One region of the Gracilibacillus sp. D59 genome, then DNA from elsewhere that is predicted to be linked to it. Evidence: predicted binding sites of a transcription regulator. Region 1 holds the regulator's gene; each other region holds the start of a gene.
What was found. The regulator CtsR, encoded in region 1, represses protease genes until heat stress. The targets are predictions, from matches to a motif close to ATGGTCAATAAAGGTCAAACA.

Region 1 (5,156 bases):
GTAAAGCGTTCCCGAATTAAGGATGCACGAAAAATATCGCGTTCATTCGGTGTCAGCATTTTTTTTGCATATTGTTGTAAGAACGCTGGTTGTGTTAAAACAACCAATTCGTTCAGAATAGATTTAGATATGTGATGGATGAATCCGAGATCAATACCCAGACGAACATCAGATAAACATTTTGCTGTTTCTTTGGATTCGATAATACGACTATGCTGCAGAACACCATAGGAACGAAATACACGATCCTCTAATTCTAGCTCTGATTGTTCCATTAATAAGTTTCGAGCATGTCTTTCATGCTCAATTAATTTATCGACAACGCTTTTTAAGTCGTCAATAATATCCTCTTCAGAACGCCCTAACGTTACCTGATTGGAAATTTGAAAAATATTACCTAATGCTTCACTGCCTTCACCATAAATACCACGGACAACTAAACCTAATTGGTTGATTGCAGGGATCATTCGATTGATTTTACGTGTGATCGCAAGTGCAGGTAAATGCATCATCACAGATGCTCTTAAGCCAGTACCAACATTGGTAGGACAGCTTGTAAGATATCCTCTATTTTCATCAAAGGCATAATCTATTTTTTCTTCTAGCCAGTCATCTAATTGAAACGCCTGTTCCAAGGCTTTTTCTAATTGAAATCCCGGGAAATATAATTGAGCACGAATATGGTCTTCCTCATTGACCATAATCGATACCTGTTCGTTTTTAGAAATAAGGGCAGCGCCATGCTTTGATTTATCAGCTAAATGTGGACTTATTAAATGTTTCTCCACTAATACCTGCTTTTCCACATCTTTTAACTCACCCATTTTAACAAATTCTAAATCTTTATATTGTAAGTAAGATTTATGGTTAAATTCCTTTTCCATAAAATAAAGGACGCTTTCCATCTGCTCTTCATTAGCAACCAATGGAAAAGGTGACTGTTCAAAGTTTCGAGCTAATCGGACACGACTGCTCATCACAATATCACTGTCAGGACCATCCTCTTTTAACCAAGGACTAATCGCTTCATTCATAAATTGCTCTAAACTCACGAATCATCACGCTCCTCGTAGCGGTTTAGATTCTGCTCTAATGACCTTATTTCATCGCGAATTTCAGCTGCATCTTCAAAGGCTTCATCTGCAATGGCCTGTTGTAATTTAACCTTTAAATCACGCAATTTTTTACGTTGGTAAATATCAGAACCTACTCTTTTAGGGACTTTTCCCTCGTGAACAGTATTACCACTATGCACTTTGCGGAAAAGCGGGTTTAAATGTTCCGAGAAAGTATGATAGCAAGATGCACAACCAAATTTTCCAACCCTAGCAAACTGTTGATACGTCATACCACATTTATCACATTGTAACTCTTTCTCGTTTGTTTTAGGTGACTGGTGGTGCATAGCATTAGAGTTTGGGTTGAACAGTCCTGATAAAAGGTGGTGTAATGAATAGGCATCTTCTTCTTGAGACACATAACCTTTTTCCTTTGCACATTGCTGACAGACGTGAATTTCTGTCTTCTCACCATTTATCACTTGAGCAAAATGGACGGTTGCCGGATTTTGTTTACACTCTTGGCATTCCATACCGTACACCTCCTAAAATTGGTATTTTAAGGTATTAAGCATTGCTGACAAAATTCTGGCACGAATCTCATCCCGAATTGGCAGCTGAAAAGAGAGCGTATTACGATCAATCGCACCAACCATTAATTTAGCTTCCCTTTTGGTGATTAATTCCTCTTCCAAGAGGCGCTCTAATATATTGATCGCCTTTTGCTGTGAGATTTTTGGTTGGATCATTTCAATAATTTCGTCTATTAATTTTGCTTTATCTTCATTGGTAATACGACTAATACGGATATAGCCCCCACCACCACGTTTACTTTCTACTAAGTACCCTTTCTCCAAAGTAAATCGTGTATTGATGACATAATTAATTTGAGAAGGTACACATTCAAAGCGATCAGCAATTTCACTACGCTTGATCTCAATGATTTTATGCTGGTTGCTTTGCATGATTTCTTTCAAATATTCTTCAATAATATCTGAAATATTACGCATCTTCCCTCCTCCAATCTGACTTTGACTATATTTGACTATATATTTATTATACTGTATGTTGGCTTGGTTGAAAACTATTTGGTCTTCATTATTATAACCTTTCTTGCTGTTTCTCAAACCACTTATGACCGAAAACGGATTTTGATTTTTTTAATATCTTCCTGTTCTAATAACCATTCATATAAGTTCTCCCGTTTTTTCTGATGAATAGCATCAATGTACATTTTAATTTTTGTTATTTCCGGGCTTTCGTTAGAAATATCAAACTCCCGAATTTCAATCGGAAAAGATTGTACGTGCTCGATAAATTTTGAAGCATTTCTTTCCTTCGATAGCTTTACTTCAAAAACTATATGATGATTTTTACGATGGAGCCTTTGTTCAAATTTATTCAAGACAACCAAACTAATTAAAATGATCAGTGTTGTCACAAAAGCCTCTTTATACATCCCAATACCAACAATTAAGCCTAAGCCCGCAACAGCCCAAATAGATGCAGCAGTTGTCAGTCCCCTAATAGTACCGCCATGGACAATGATTGTACCCGCACCTAAAAAACCAATTCCACTTATGACATAAGAAGGAATTCTAGCTGGATCGAATCGAATATTCTCATAATTTTCTATAAAGGAATCAAAGCCATTAATGGATAAGAGCATCATTAAACAAGAGCTTACTCCCACTAAAATATGAGTGCGAAAGCCTGCTGAATGTTTGTTCAATTCTCTTTCAAAACCGATAAGTCCTGACAATATAAGTGCAATAGCTAGCCTTGTAATAGACTGGATAAATTCAGCATCAAATATTTCCTGAAACAAAAAAAGCCCCCCTTAACATTTCTTTAATTAGCAGATATTTCATTTATACCCTTTTAAAGGCAAAATTATTTCTTTTTTTTAAATTCCCTTAAATTAAACTTTTAAATTTCATCTCACTTTTTGAAAAAATCATCCTTCTGTAAAAGGATGATTCAAAAGAAATCTGGTAAGTAGGTTTGTTTGTGCGAAATAAGATTTTCTAAGGATTGTAAACCATTCTTGTCACCTTCAATTAATTGTAATTCAGTGAGTTCAGTTGGTCTATTATAGCTTAAGAACATGGATGTTAAATACTGTACAGAGCAAGTGATCCAGCCAAATTCCAACCCATTCGGCTCCTCAGTACTGACGTCAACTTTCCCATTTACTTTTGTTAGATAATAAGTGCGATTGTTTTCTGGTAAGAAGTCATCTTGCACGACTAACTTAACAGGCATGATTTCTGTAGTTTGATTGTAAGGATAATCTTGTAAAAAAGAGAAAACATCAACAACTCTGCTCATAAAATAAGGGACAACTGTTTGCTCATAACGAGGCTCATCAATCAGCATTGGTAAATAATCATTGTCAGGTACAGTCATTTCAACCTTTGTAGCCATAGAATCATGGTTGCTTATCAATCGCAAAACAAGTCTTAACCCATTTAAGTTGACATAGGCCATTTCCTCTACATGTAATATTTGATCTTTGACATGGTATAAAAGATACCCTTCCGCTTCATTTCGTTCATTATAACAGATGACTACCCTAGTATGCTTTTTAATAATTCTTTGATGCCACCACCTCTCATCTCGTATCAATGCCCCATTAAATCTAGATATATATGTTGAGTATACTTTTTGCAAATCCTCATACTTATCTTTATTCCTTCTTGCATAACCGCTTGCCCTCCAATTCTTTTTTAGACTATCCATTGGTATCCTATATTTTCTTTGGTTAAAAGTAAGCTCATATCCATATTTACGATAGAACGGGACAGAAAAGGGATGTAAGTAAGAAATAGTATGTCCCGATGACTTCATGGAACGTAACACTTCCTGTAACAGTGTTTTTATTTTCCCACTTCTTCTATACTCTGGCCAGGAGGCTACTGCCGCTACTCCTCCCATCTTCATTGCTTTCCCATTAATATTTACATTTAGAGGAATCATATGGACTTTTGCACTTAATTGTTCATCTTCAAACCATCCCCATATTTCATGACGCTCTGCTTCTTCCTCCTGTTCAATTAATTCATCTTGAGATAAGGAATACTGAAAAGCAAATTGAGATAATTTAAATATTTCAGGATAATCTTCTTTTGATAATTTTCTTATTTTCTCCTGCATTTTTTCACCTCATTATTTATATTTTTAATGTTAACGAAAGCCTGCATATAGTCGGAAATTCATCACTTTATAAAAAATTGGTTAAGTACAAAGTTACATAAATTAAGGAAATTTTTCAACAAAAGGTAAAATAAATTCACTCTTTTTTAAACTTCAGCTCGGATTTGCAAAAAAGCATACTAATCTAGACATTCGAAAAACCTCAGAGAAAATTCTCTGAGGTTTTCCTATATCTTCATAGACCCGAGAAATACAGTTTACTTATTTGATAATCTATTAGCCTCGCGAATTAATTCAAAGTATTGATCACCTCGGACAACCTCATATTCCGAGCCTAAAGAATCCGTAATTTCTACCACATCTGATGGTGTAAGAGACCATGATAACATTCCCATCGAGATAAATAATGGTGCATTTCCATCCCATTCAACAGAAGCTTCTGCTATAGCGTCTTTTGCTTCGCTAACACTGCTAACACCACGCAAAATTGACTGTGGCAGTTGATCATTTAAGATCGAAGTTCCTGTATTACTTTCCCAGCTTAGGAATATTCCTTGTGGATCAACATAATCGATGTAGTCCTGTACTTTTGATTCGGTCAAAGGTACATTTTGCTCATCAACACGATTTAGTGCATAAATAATGTCCATCCCGGTACGTTGCATATACCTCTTTGTTTGTTTTGCAAATAAATCAAATGTATTATCTGGCCAAGGAGTAGGATAAATATAACCTGCACCAGAAGGGCCAGCTATTAAAAGATCGTTATCCGTAGCTGTTTGTTGATAATGACCTAGTATGGATGGAGCAACATCATATAGAAGTGGGCTTGTAGTCCAATTTATCGGCACACTTCCTCTTGCTTCATCATCCCATAATTCTCTTAGCTTATGTTGATTATATTGAAGGTTGTCACCTTCACCAAATGTAAAAGTAATATAA
Region 2 (5,156 bases), on a different contig from region 1:
TTTTAGGACTGTAACCCTTAGATTGGTATGCAAGTTCTTCGCCATTAACATTAGTAATTAGACTTTCTTCGAGACGGACTCTATCTAGCTCTTTTTCACTTGAAACTGTATAGAAAAGAACAAGCCCATTTTCATCTCTAATCACTCCATCTACTGTTAGTGTGATATCTCCTTTTGTTACGGTCTTATCGATTACTTGAAAATAATCATTCTCTATTGCTGCTTGCTGTCCTTTATCAAATTGGACGAGTTCAATGAATCGCTCCATCCCTGGAAGCTTCGCAATTTGTGCGGCAAACGTCGGTGAAGCATTTATAACAGTTATAAATGAAAGTACAATAAGAGCCGCTGTAACTATCGGAGCAATTCCCCAGCGTTTCAACATTTCTTGCTTTTCTGCTTTTTGCATTCCTGCTTCAATCGCTTGATCTAACTCATTTTCTGTTACCTCTACATGGTCATATTGCTTTTTCCATGCTTCCAACTGTTTCTTCATGATAGCTCCCCTCCTTCGTCTGCCAATTGAGATTTCAACTTATCTAATGCGCTGTACACCCTTGTCTTCACTGTGCTTTCTGGTAATTTTAATTGCTGTGCCAGCTCCGGAAATGTCATCCCATGGAAATACTTTAAATAAATCAATTCCTGATCTGCCCTTTTCAAGTGGTGAATCGCATCCTCAAGCCAGATATTCATCGTATGATCTTTAACAGCTTTGTTTTTCAACATCCGATCATCAGTTTTTTGCTTTGATTTCTTTATTTCATCATTACAATAATTGATCATAATACGGATTAGCCATGTTTTAACATAACGGACATCTTTAAGCTGCCTGCGTTTTTTATAGGCACGAAAGGTTACTTCTTGTATTGCTTCTAATGCTTCTTCTTTATTTTTCAAAAAGGTAATCGCTGTCCGGAACAAATCATCACGGTATCTAGTGATTATGTACACGAAAGCATCATTGTTTTTGCGAAAATCCTCTTTGGTGACATCAGTCATTCCACTGCCCCCTTTTCTTTCTCTATCTTATCTATTAGACGCAGAGAAGTACAAAAAGTTTGAATGGATTATTATTTTATGGCCACTTTTCATGATTTTATGGCCACTTCTAATCGTTTTATGGCTACTTTCCGATTATGTAAACAAAAAAAGCACTAGCTAAATACTAGCTAGTACTCTTCTTCACAACGATATCTTCGTTTTCAAACACGATCTCTATCTTACTTACATCCTCTTCTTCCAAGACAAGGTCTGTGATGCCGTCTTCTACTTTATCCTGAATGACACGGCGTAGTGGACGTGCACCGAAGCGAGGGTCATAGCCTTTATCAGCAAGGAATTGCTTCGCTTCATCGCTTACCGTTATTTCAAGGTCAGATTCTTCTAATTGTTCGCTTAGTTCCGCGATCATCAGATCTACAATTTTCAACAGATCCTCTTGTTCTAGTTCATTGAATGGAATGATCGCATCAAAACGGTTTAAGAATTCCGGCTTGAAATAGTTACTTAAATTTTCTAGTGTTGAAACAGCTTCATTATTGTCACTGTTAAAGCCTACTGTAATATTCTTCGTACCTGTACCTGCATTACTTGTCATGATAATTACAGAATCTTTGAAGCTTACGGTTCTGCCATGACTATCGGTTAACTGACCGTCTTCCATGATTTGCAGGAACATGTTTTGTACATCTGGGTGTGCTTTTTCGATTTCGTCTAACAGAATCAAGCTGTACGGATTGTGACGAACTTTCTCTGTTAATTGTCCTGCTTCTTCATGTCCTACATAGCCTGGTGGTGAACCGATGATTTTAGATACAGCATGTTTCTCCATATATTCACTCATATCAAGGCGAATCATTGCATCTTTTGTACCAAACAGCTCTCTTGCTAATGCTTTGGTTAGCTCGGTTTTACCGACACCAGTTGGTCCAACAAAAAGGAATGAACCAATTGGACGATGTTTCGATTTCAAGCCGGCACGACTTCGGCGAACCGCTTTAGCTACTTTATCAACGGCTACTTGTTGGCCAATCACATTTTGACTTAGATTGTTCGCTAAGTTTTTCATTTTTGATTGCTCATCTGCTTGGATTTTACGAACCGGGATTCCCGTTTTCTCTTCAATGATTAATTGAATATCTTCCACAGTTACTTCTGCTTTTGGCGCTTCCTTTGTTTCCGCTAATTTCTTCTCTAATTTGATCTCTTGATGTCTTAGGTTTGCTGCACGTTCATAATCTTCTTTTTCAGCTGCTTCCATTTTTTCTTTACCGATTTCATCTAAGCGTTTTTGCAATGCTTCGTGATCTGACTCACTTACATCAAGGTTAAGACGTGCACCTGCTTCATCAATTAAATCAATTGCTTTGTCAGGCAGGAAGCGGTCTTGAATATAACGTTTAGATAATGTTACAGCAGCTTGTAATACCTGATCAGAGTAGCTTACTTGATGATATTTCTCATAACGCTCTTTTAAGCCTTGCAAAATTTGCTCAGCCTCTTCTAGAGATGGTTCCTTCACCATAATTGGCTGGAAACGACGCTCTAATGCAGCGTCTTTTTCAATTTGACGGTACTCTTTCAATGTTGTCGCACCTATTAATTGTAATTCCCCTCGTGCTAACGCTGGTTTTAAGATGTTTCCGGCATCCATTTGAGAGCCTTCTGTCGTTCCGGCACCTACAAGTAAGTGAATTTCATCAACGAAAAGGATCACATTTTGACGTTCTTGCAACTCAGATACAAGTTGCTTCATTCGCTCTTCAAATTGACCACGAATTCCAGTATTAGCAACCAATGACGCAACATCTAAAATGTAAATTTCTTTATCCAACAATTTAGATGGAACGTTTCCTTCTGTTACTTTTAGTGCTAACCCTTCTGCAATAGCTGTTTTACCAACACCAGGTTCCCCGATTAAGACAGGGTTATTTTTGTTACGACGGTTTAAGGTTTCCATTACGCGTTTAACCTCTTTGTCACGTCCAATCACAGGATCAATTAATCCTGCCCTAGCCGCATCTGTAAGGTTTTTACCTAATTGATCCAGTAGGCCATTTCCTTTTCCGCCTTGTTTTGTATTTGTTTTGGTATTTGCTTGGTTTGAACCATTTGCTCCTCCAGCAAAAAAGCCTTCGAAGTCTTGTCCTCCAAACATACCAGATGGATGTTTCATTTGATTTTTTATATCTTGGAAGCATGAGTCACATACATGTAAAGATTCGGTTTGATCATTAAATCGAAGGTTTACATTAATCGTTGCTTGATGAATACCACATTGTTGGCATTTCATTTGTCATTCCTCCTTCAATTTTTTATAAAGTGAGACTATGATCAGTGTGGGCTTTTGACCCCACTGATCATTAGCGAAACTGATCAGGCTGTTAGCGTCTGTTAACCCACATTTATCTTCCTAGTTTTACTTGAATCTTGAAGTGGGGAGCTTACAGACGTTTAGCACCGTGATCAAGGTCAATTTTGACTTTGACTATATTTGACCTTTCTTGATTATATTATAATCTGACCTTCTTTGACTTTCAAGATCTTTGCTCAAAAAAATTTTCACAATGAAAAAACTGCCCCAAAAGTTAGCTCATTACATAACTAACCTTGAGACAGTCTCTCTTTTGTTTTTTATCTTTCTCGAATCCATACAGTCATTTCATTTTCTCCACGATTGCTCCATGCATAATATGGAATCGCCTTAAAATCTCTTTCAACTTCTGGATAAGTTTTTGTAGTATATAAAATATCTTCTATCTTCTTTCTATCTGTTTGGCTGGCTTTTCCTTCAATAATGGTCACACCATTTAACAAATTTTCTTCATATTTTACCTTAAATGTTTGATTTGTATGAATGCTAAGATCCTGCAGGTTAGCTCCATTATCCTGTTCTTCTAAGCAATATATGATTGGTCCACGTTGTAACGCTACTTTTCCTGCATTTTCACGAACTTCGGGATGGGATCGTATAATTTCAACTGGCATATCAAACAACAATTCAATCGTATCCCCATCACTCCATTGCTCTGTTATTTTCGCATATCCATTTTCGATCGGTACATCTTTTTTCATACCATTCACAAAAATATCAGCATGGCGGCACCATCCGGGGATTCTCGTGGCTACCGTAAATATTGTCGGGATTTCTAAAGCAAGTGAAATTTTTACGTTTCCATCCCACGGATAATTGGATTCTTGTGATAGAGCAACTTGCTGATCATTAGCAATAAAAGATGTTTCTCCTCCAATAAATAAGTGAACATAAACCTCTGATTCGTTGACAGAATAAATATATTGACCTAACGATGCTAATAGCCTTGCAATATTTGGTGGACAGCATGCACAACCAAACCATTGTTGTCTTGTTGGTTTCACTGTTCTCATATCATGACGGAAATTAGCTGTATGCGGCCAAACTTCTAATGGATTCACATAAAAATAGCCTTTTCCATCTAGTGAAATACCGCTCAACGCTCCATTATAGAGTGCTTTCTCCAGTACGTCTGTGTACTCGTTATTTGCTTCTATTTGTACCATACGGTGTGCCCACATAACAAGTGCAATAGCTGCACAAGTTTCCGTATAAGCACGGTCATTGGGCAAATCATAATCTACCGTAAAACGTTCCTCATGAGCTGAAGAACCAATTCCACCAGTTACATACATTCTCTTATTAACGGTATTTTCCCAAAGTGTTCGACAAACTGTTAAAAGTTCTTCATCTTCCAATTCGTTCGCTAAATCTACCATTCCACTGTATAAATATGTGGCACGAACGGCATGCCCTTCAGCTGTTTGTTGTTCTCTTACAGGTAAGTGTGCTTGGTAATAGTCATAGTCGCGATTATCTGAACGCCTTGCTCCACCTCGTTCCTCTAATTCCACATCATAGTAATGAACCGGATTTCGTCTCCCTCTTTCTTCAATAAAGAATTGACATAAATCAATGTACTTTGCCTCATTTGTTGCTTTATAAAGCTTCATTAATGCTAATTCTATTTCCGGATGTCCCGGATAACCTCGCTTTTGTCCTTCCTTGTCTCCAAGGACAGTTCGGATATGATCTACTAATTTACTTACAACACCTAAGATTTGTGTCTTACTTGTAGCTTCGTAATAGGCCACTGCTGCTTCAATCAAGTGCCCTGCAC
Region 3 (5,156 bases), on a different contig from region 1:
AACGAAAGGGATAAATATGCCACAATCCGATCTAAAAAAAGTAGTAGTCATTGGTGGTGGAACGGGAATGCCTGTTCTTCTCCGAGGACTAAAACAACACCCAATTGATTTATCTGCAATTGTAACAGTTGCTGATGATGGCGGCAGTTCTGGTCGCTTACGGACTGAAATGGAAATGCCGGCACCAGGAGATATCCGTAATGTTATTGCAGCACTTTCTGATGTAGAACCAATGCTGATGGATTTATTTCAACACCGTTTTACAAAAGGAAATGGTCTTTCAGGTCATTCAATGGGCAATCTCTTGTTAGCAGCAATGACGTCTGTCACAGGAGACTTTTATAACGGTATTAAAGAGATCTCCCGAGTGTTAAATGTGAAAGGTAATATTTACCCAATTGCCAATCAAAATATGTTTCTTCATGCGGAATATGAAGATGGTGAAGTTGTAGTTGGGGAGTCCAATATTCCGAAAGCTAACAAACGTATTAAACGTGTTTTTTTAAAACCGAATCCGGTACTTCCTTTACCTGAAGCAGTTTCGGCCATTGATGAAGCAGATTTGGTTGTGATTGCACCTGGTAGTTTATATACAAGTACATTACCAAACCTGATCGTACCGCAAATTGGGGAGGCATTGCGCAATACAAAGGCAAAAGTTGTCTATGTCTGTAATGTTATGACACAAGCTGGTGAAACTAGTCATTATACAGCCTCAGATCACGTACAGGCAATCATGGACCACATCGGTACTGGATGTCTTCGATCCGTTATTGTTCACAATAAAACGATCGCTCGTGACGTGCAAATGGTTTATGCCGAGGAAAATGCTGAACCGGTAAAATATGATCTTGATAAATTACACCAAATGGGCTTGGAAATTATTGAAGAAGACATTGTGAAAGAATTAAATAATTCACTTCGTCATGATACGGACAAAGTAGCAAAAGTGTTATATTCGTTAATGTAGGCATTAGCGACTGGAAAGAGGGGAGGGAGAAAGTTGTCGTTTGCAGCAGATATAAAAAAAGAGTTAACGAAGATCGAAAGTGATGATTGTTGTCAACAGGCAGAGTTAGCAGCATTGATCCGCATGAATGGTGCTATTTCTTTTTCCAAAAATCATTATTCTTTAGATGTACAAACTGAAAATGCAGCAATTGCGCGTCGTATTTATACGTTAATTAAATCAATTTACCAAATACCAGTAGAATTATTAGTAAGAAAAAAAATGAAATTGAAAAAAAATAACGTCTATATCGTTCGGATGAATGAAGGCGTAGAGGAAATGCTTCAAGACATGGAAATATTAGCAGAACCACTACAATTTATTCGTACGATTTCTAAAAAATATACTAAAAAGCAATGTTGCCGAAGAGCTTATTTGCGCGGTTCTTTTTTAGCTGGAGGATCGGTTAATAATCCAGAAACTTCTTCCTATCATTTAGAAATATATAATTTTCATGAAGAGCACAATCAATCATTGTGTGATTTATTAAATGAATATAATCTACATGCTCGGATTTTGGAACGTAAAAAAGGATTTATCACTTACATTAAAGAAGCTGAAAAAATTACCGAATTCTTAAATTACATCGGAGCACATCAAGCATTATTTAAATTCGAAGATGTAAGAATCGTACGTGATATGAGAAATTCTGTGAATCGATTAGTGAATTGTGAAACAGCCAATTTAAATAAAACGATCGGTGCCGCATTTAGACAAGTAGAAAATATCCGTTTTATCGACAAGACAGTGGGGCTAGATGCCTTACCTGATAAGTTGCAGGAAATCGCAAGGCTGAGAATGGAACACCAAGATATTTCCTTGAAGGAACTAGGTGAAATGGTTTCTGGAGGAAAGATTAGTAAATCTGGTATCAATCACCGCCTCAAAAAAATTGATAAATTTGCAGATCAATTACGAAATGAAGAATTGACGATGAAATAAATAAGAGGAGGATTTTTCCTCCTCCATTATTTATAAGAATAAGATAAGCTATCCAATAGTACAATTAAATGATAGCGCTTACTAAACGGGAGGGGTTTAGCATGTTAGAGAAAGAAGTGGTTATTGCAGTAGATCCGGGATTACAAGCAAGACCGGCGGCTCAATTTGTACAAAAAGCAAATAGTTTTACTTCCGAAATTTTCATTGAAAAAGACAACAAACGGATTAACGCTAAAAGTATTATGGGTTTAATGAGTCTGGCTTTATCAAAAGGACATACAATTAAAATCATTACAGATGGTAATGATGATCAAGAAGCATTAGACGAACTGGTTAATTTTGTCGAAGGTAAAAAGTAATATAACAGCTAGCTATCGAGAAAGTGAAAAGATGATTAACAATTAACACTGCCTCTTGCAGTGTTTTTTATTGTAAAAAAGCAAATATCGCAATATTTTTGGAGCGAGTAGAAAAGGATTAGAAATGATAAAAAACACTTCCCAGTCTGATTCAGAACGTGAGAAGTGCATTTGGAGCTTACCTGTTATTATAAGCGCGCCCGGAGGGATTCGAACCCCCGACACATGGTACCGGAAACCATTGCTCTATCCCCTGAGCTACGGGCGCATAAAGTGTGACTTCTGTCAGTGGAGTTTTTGCGTCCACTGGTGGTTAACGAAATTTATCAGGTTTTTAACGCCCTTTATCCCCCACTAAGCTTATTTGATTACTTGAACTATGAGATGTGGGATTTTACGTGCGATTAGTACCATGATAAAATGCGACAAGAATAATTATAGCGAATCGCACGTATAATTTCAATACATAAATCAAACTTTGAATATTTGAACTTAAAGGTTTAAATCGTTATGGTTAAGGGTAGGATGAAATTAGAAAATCAAATCGTTTGACCTTTTTTGACCATTCGGTTAAGATAAAAATAGTTAAAATTCATGATTGAAAAAAGCAAGTGTTAAAAGGAGGAATTTTTCATGAACTTAATCCCTACAGTTATTGAACAAACCAACCGAGGCGAACGTGCATATGATATTTATTCACGCCTTTTAAAAGACCGAATTATTATGTTAGGCAGCGGAATTGATGATAATGTGGCAAACAGCATCGTTGCACAAATGTTATTTTTAGCAGCAGAAGATCCAGATAAGGATATTTCACTATACATCAACTCACCGGGTGGTTCTATTACAGCAGGTATGGCGATTTATGATACAATGCAATTTATTAAACCAAATGTATCAACGATCTGTATTGGTATGGCAGCATCTATGGGTGCATTCTTATTAGCGGCTGGTGAGCCTGGTAAACGTTATGCGCTACCAAACAGTGAAGTGATGATTCACCAACCATTAGGTGGTACACAAGGGCAAGCGTCTGATATTCAAATCCACGCGAACCGTATCATCGAAATGCGTAAAAAGTTAAATCAAATTCTTGCAGACCGCACTGGTCAACCAATAGAAGTAATCGAAAAAGACACAGACCGTGATAATTTCATGCCAGCTGAAAAAGCAAAAGAGTATGGTCTAATCGATAAAGTAATGGAAAAGAAACCAACTGACTTAAATTAAAGAACAAAAAGTGGCGGAACTAACCGCCGCTTTTTTTATAAGTGGAAAGTGTATAACTGTTGGTATCACAGGGTTTTTGTATCTTATTTATGTTTAAAAAGTGTAATAAATAAAGATATAGTTGACTAGTCATGTTGTTTATGATGAAAGTTTAAGTGTGCAAGCCACCCGCTGCGGCTGACCGTTTCGCTTTCCAAGGGGCATGCTCTTCAGCTAACTTTTGCAGGAGGAGTTCGCTCCTGCAAAAGTGGATCTTCAGATCATGCTATTCCCTTAGGAGTCGAAACGGTCGGCCTCCGCTATACCTTTTTTTACAACGAATATCAGAAAAAGTATATTGGTTTTAGAACCATTTGAGTGATGCAAATGCCATATTTTTGCACGTTTACAGGGATAATAACCCAAGTTGCTAGGTCTGACAAATGTTGTAGCGCATGCATTAAGCGAAGGCGCCCACTTCAACTCCTGTGGGACTCGTTTGCCCTGAAGATCCACTTTTTTTGAGCGGCTTTTGCTCGAAAAAGTTAGCTGAAGGGCAAACCCCACGGAAAGGGGAGTGGACAGCCGGAGTGGTGATCAAATGGTCGATATATTTCATAATGGCTACCAACCTCCACAGACCTCATCTTTAATCAGAATGTAACGAAGCCTACGTAGAAATAATTTTTACGAGAGTAGCCGGTAAAATCAAAAAGTTGAACTGGTGCTTATTTGGAGGCCTCACTTAATTTGCATTAATTTTCAGAAAACATGTTGACATCATGTGGTCATCATGCTAAAGTATTATTTAACGATAGCAAAATACGAGTAAACAACTCGGAATTATATACTTCTTATCGAGAGAGGTGGAGGGATTGGCCCTATGAAACCTCGGCAACCATTAAATGAAACGTCATTTAATACAGGTGCCAATTCCACTAAGCATTAACGCTTAGAGAGATAAGAGAGCGAATAGTAATATTCCAGTCTCTCTATCTCAATATAGAGAGACTTTTTTAGTGGACAATTAAATAATGGAACTCTTATCCAGAGAGGCGGAGGGACTGGCCCGATGATGCCCAGCAACCATTAAGCAACGGCTTAAAAGGTGCTAATTCCTGCAGGATACTTATCCTGAAAGATAAGAGGAAGACTACTGTTATGTCAGTTAAGCCTTCTTCTTATTGAAGAAGGCTTTTTGAATATTCAGAAACTTGACTTGGGGAGGAAATAAATAATGACTGATTACAAACGTTCTACTTACGATCCGGAAACAATTCATTTACATGGAGGGCAAGCGCCAGATCCGACAACAGGTTCACGAGCAGTACCGATCTATCAATCTACTTCTTATGTGTTCCACGATACAGAGCACGCAGAAAGATTGTTTTCACTTGATGAACCAGGAAATATTTATTCCAGAATAGGTAATCCAACGGTAGATGTTTTTGAAAAAAGAATGGCTCTTTTAGAAGACGGGGTTGCAGCTGTCGCAACAGCTTCAGGGATGTCAGCTATTACCCTATCGATCTTGAATCTAGCAAGTGCAGGGGACGAAATTGTCGCAGGTGTTAACTTATATGGTGGAACATACAATTTATTTAATGTAACACTCCCACGCTATGGCATTAATGTTA

Region 2: the regulator CtsR is predicted to act here: its motif matches at 3,494-3,514, upstream of ACTWP4_RS19550 (ATP-dependent Clp protease ATP-binding subunit).
Region 3: the regulator CtsR is predicted to act here: its motif matches at 2,856-2,876, upstream of clpP (ATP-dependent Clp endopeptidase proteolytic subunit ClpP).

The regions. Positions count from the first base shown of each region.
Region 1 is NZ_JBQQCK010000016.1:76,484-81,639, forward strand. It holds gene ACTWP4_RS20430 (protein arginine kinase) at 1-1,052, opposite strand, end outside; gene ACTWP4_RS20435 (UvrB/UvrC motif-containing protein) at 1,049-1,591, opposite strand; gene ACTWP4_RS20440 (CtsR family transcriptional regulator) at 1,604-2,068, opposite strand; gene ACTWP4_RS20445 (MgtC/SapB family protein) at 2,191-2,886, opposite strand; gene ACTWP4_RS20450 (GNAT family N-acetyltransferase) at 3,039-4,214, opposite strand; gene ACTWP4_RS20455 (GxGYxYP domain-containing protein) at 4,472-5,156, opposite strand, start outside.
Region 2 is NZ_JBQQCK010000015.1:4,332-9,487, forward strand. It holds gene ACTWP4_RS19540 (DUF4179 domain-containing protein) at 1-496, opposite strand, end outside; gene ACTWP4_RS19545 (RNA polymerase sigma factor) at 493-1,002, opposite strand; gene ACTWP4_RS19550 (ATP-dependent Clp protease ATP-binding subunit) at 1,169-3,295, opposite strand; gene ACTWP4_RS19555 (glycoside hydrolase family 127 protein) at 3,637-5,156, opposite strand, start outside.
Region 3 is NZ_JBQQCK010000006.1:180,618-185,773, reverse strand. It holds gene rapZ (RNase adapter RapZ) at 1-14, shown strand, start outside; gene ACTWP4_RS12415 (gluconeogenesis factor YvcK family protein) at 17-970, shown strand; gene whiA (DNA-binding protein WhiA) at 1,004-1,951, shown strand; gene ACTWP4_RS12405 (HPr family phosphocarrier protein) at 2,053-2,310, shown strand; tRNA gene ACTWP4_RS12400 (tRNA-Arg) at 2,506-2,578, opposite strand; gene clpP (ATP-dependent Clp endopeptidase proteolytic subunit ClpP) at 2,944-3,540, shown strand; SAM riboswitch class I at 4,371-4,486, shown strand; SAM riboswitch class I at 4,560-4,667, shown strand; gene ACTWP4_RS12390 (PLP-dependent aspartate aminotransferase family protein) at 4,757-5,156, shown strand, end outside.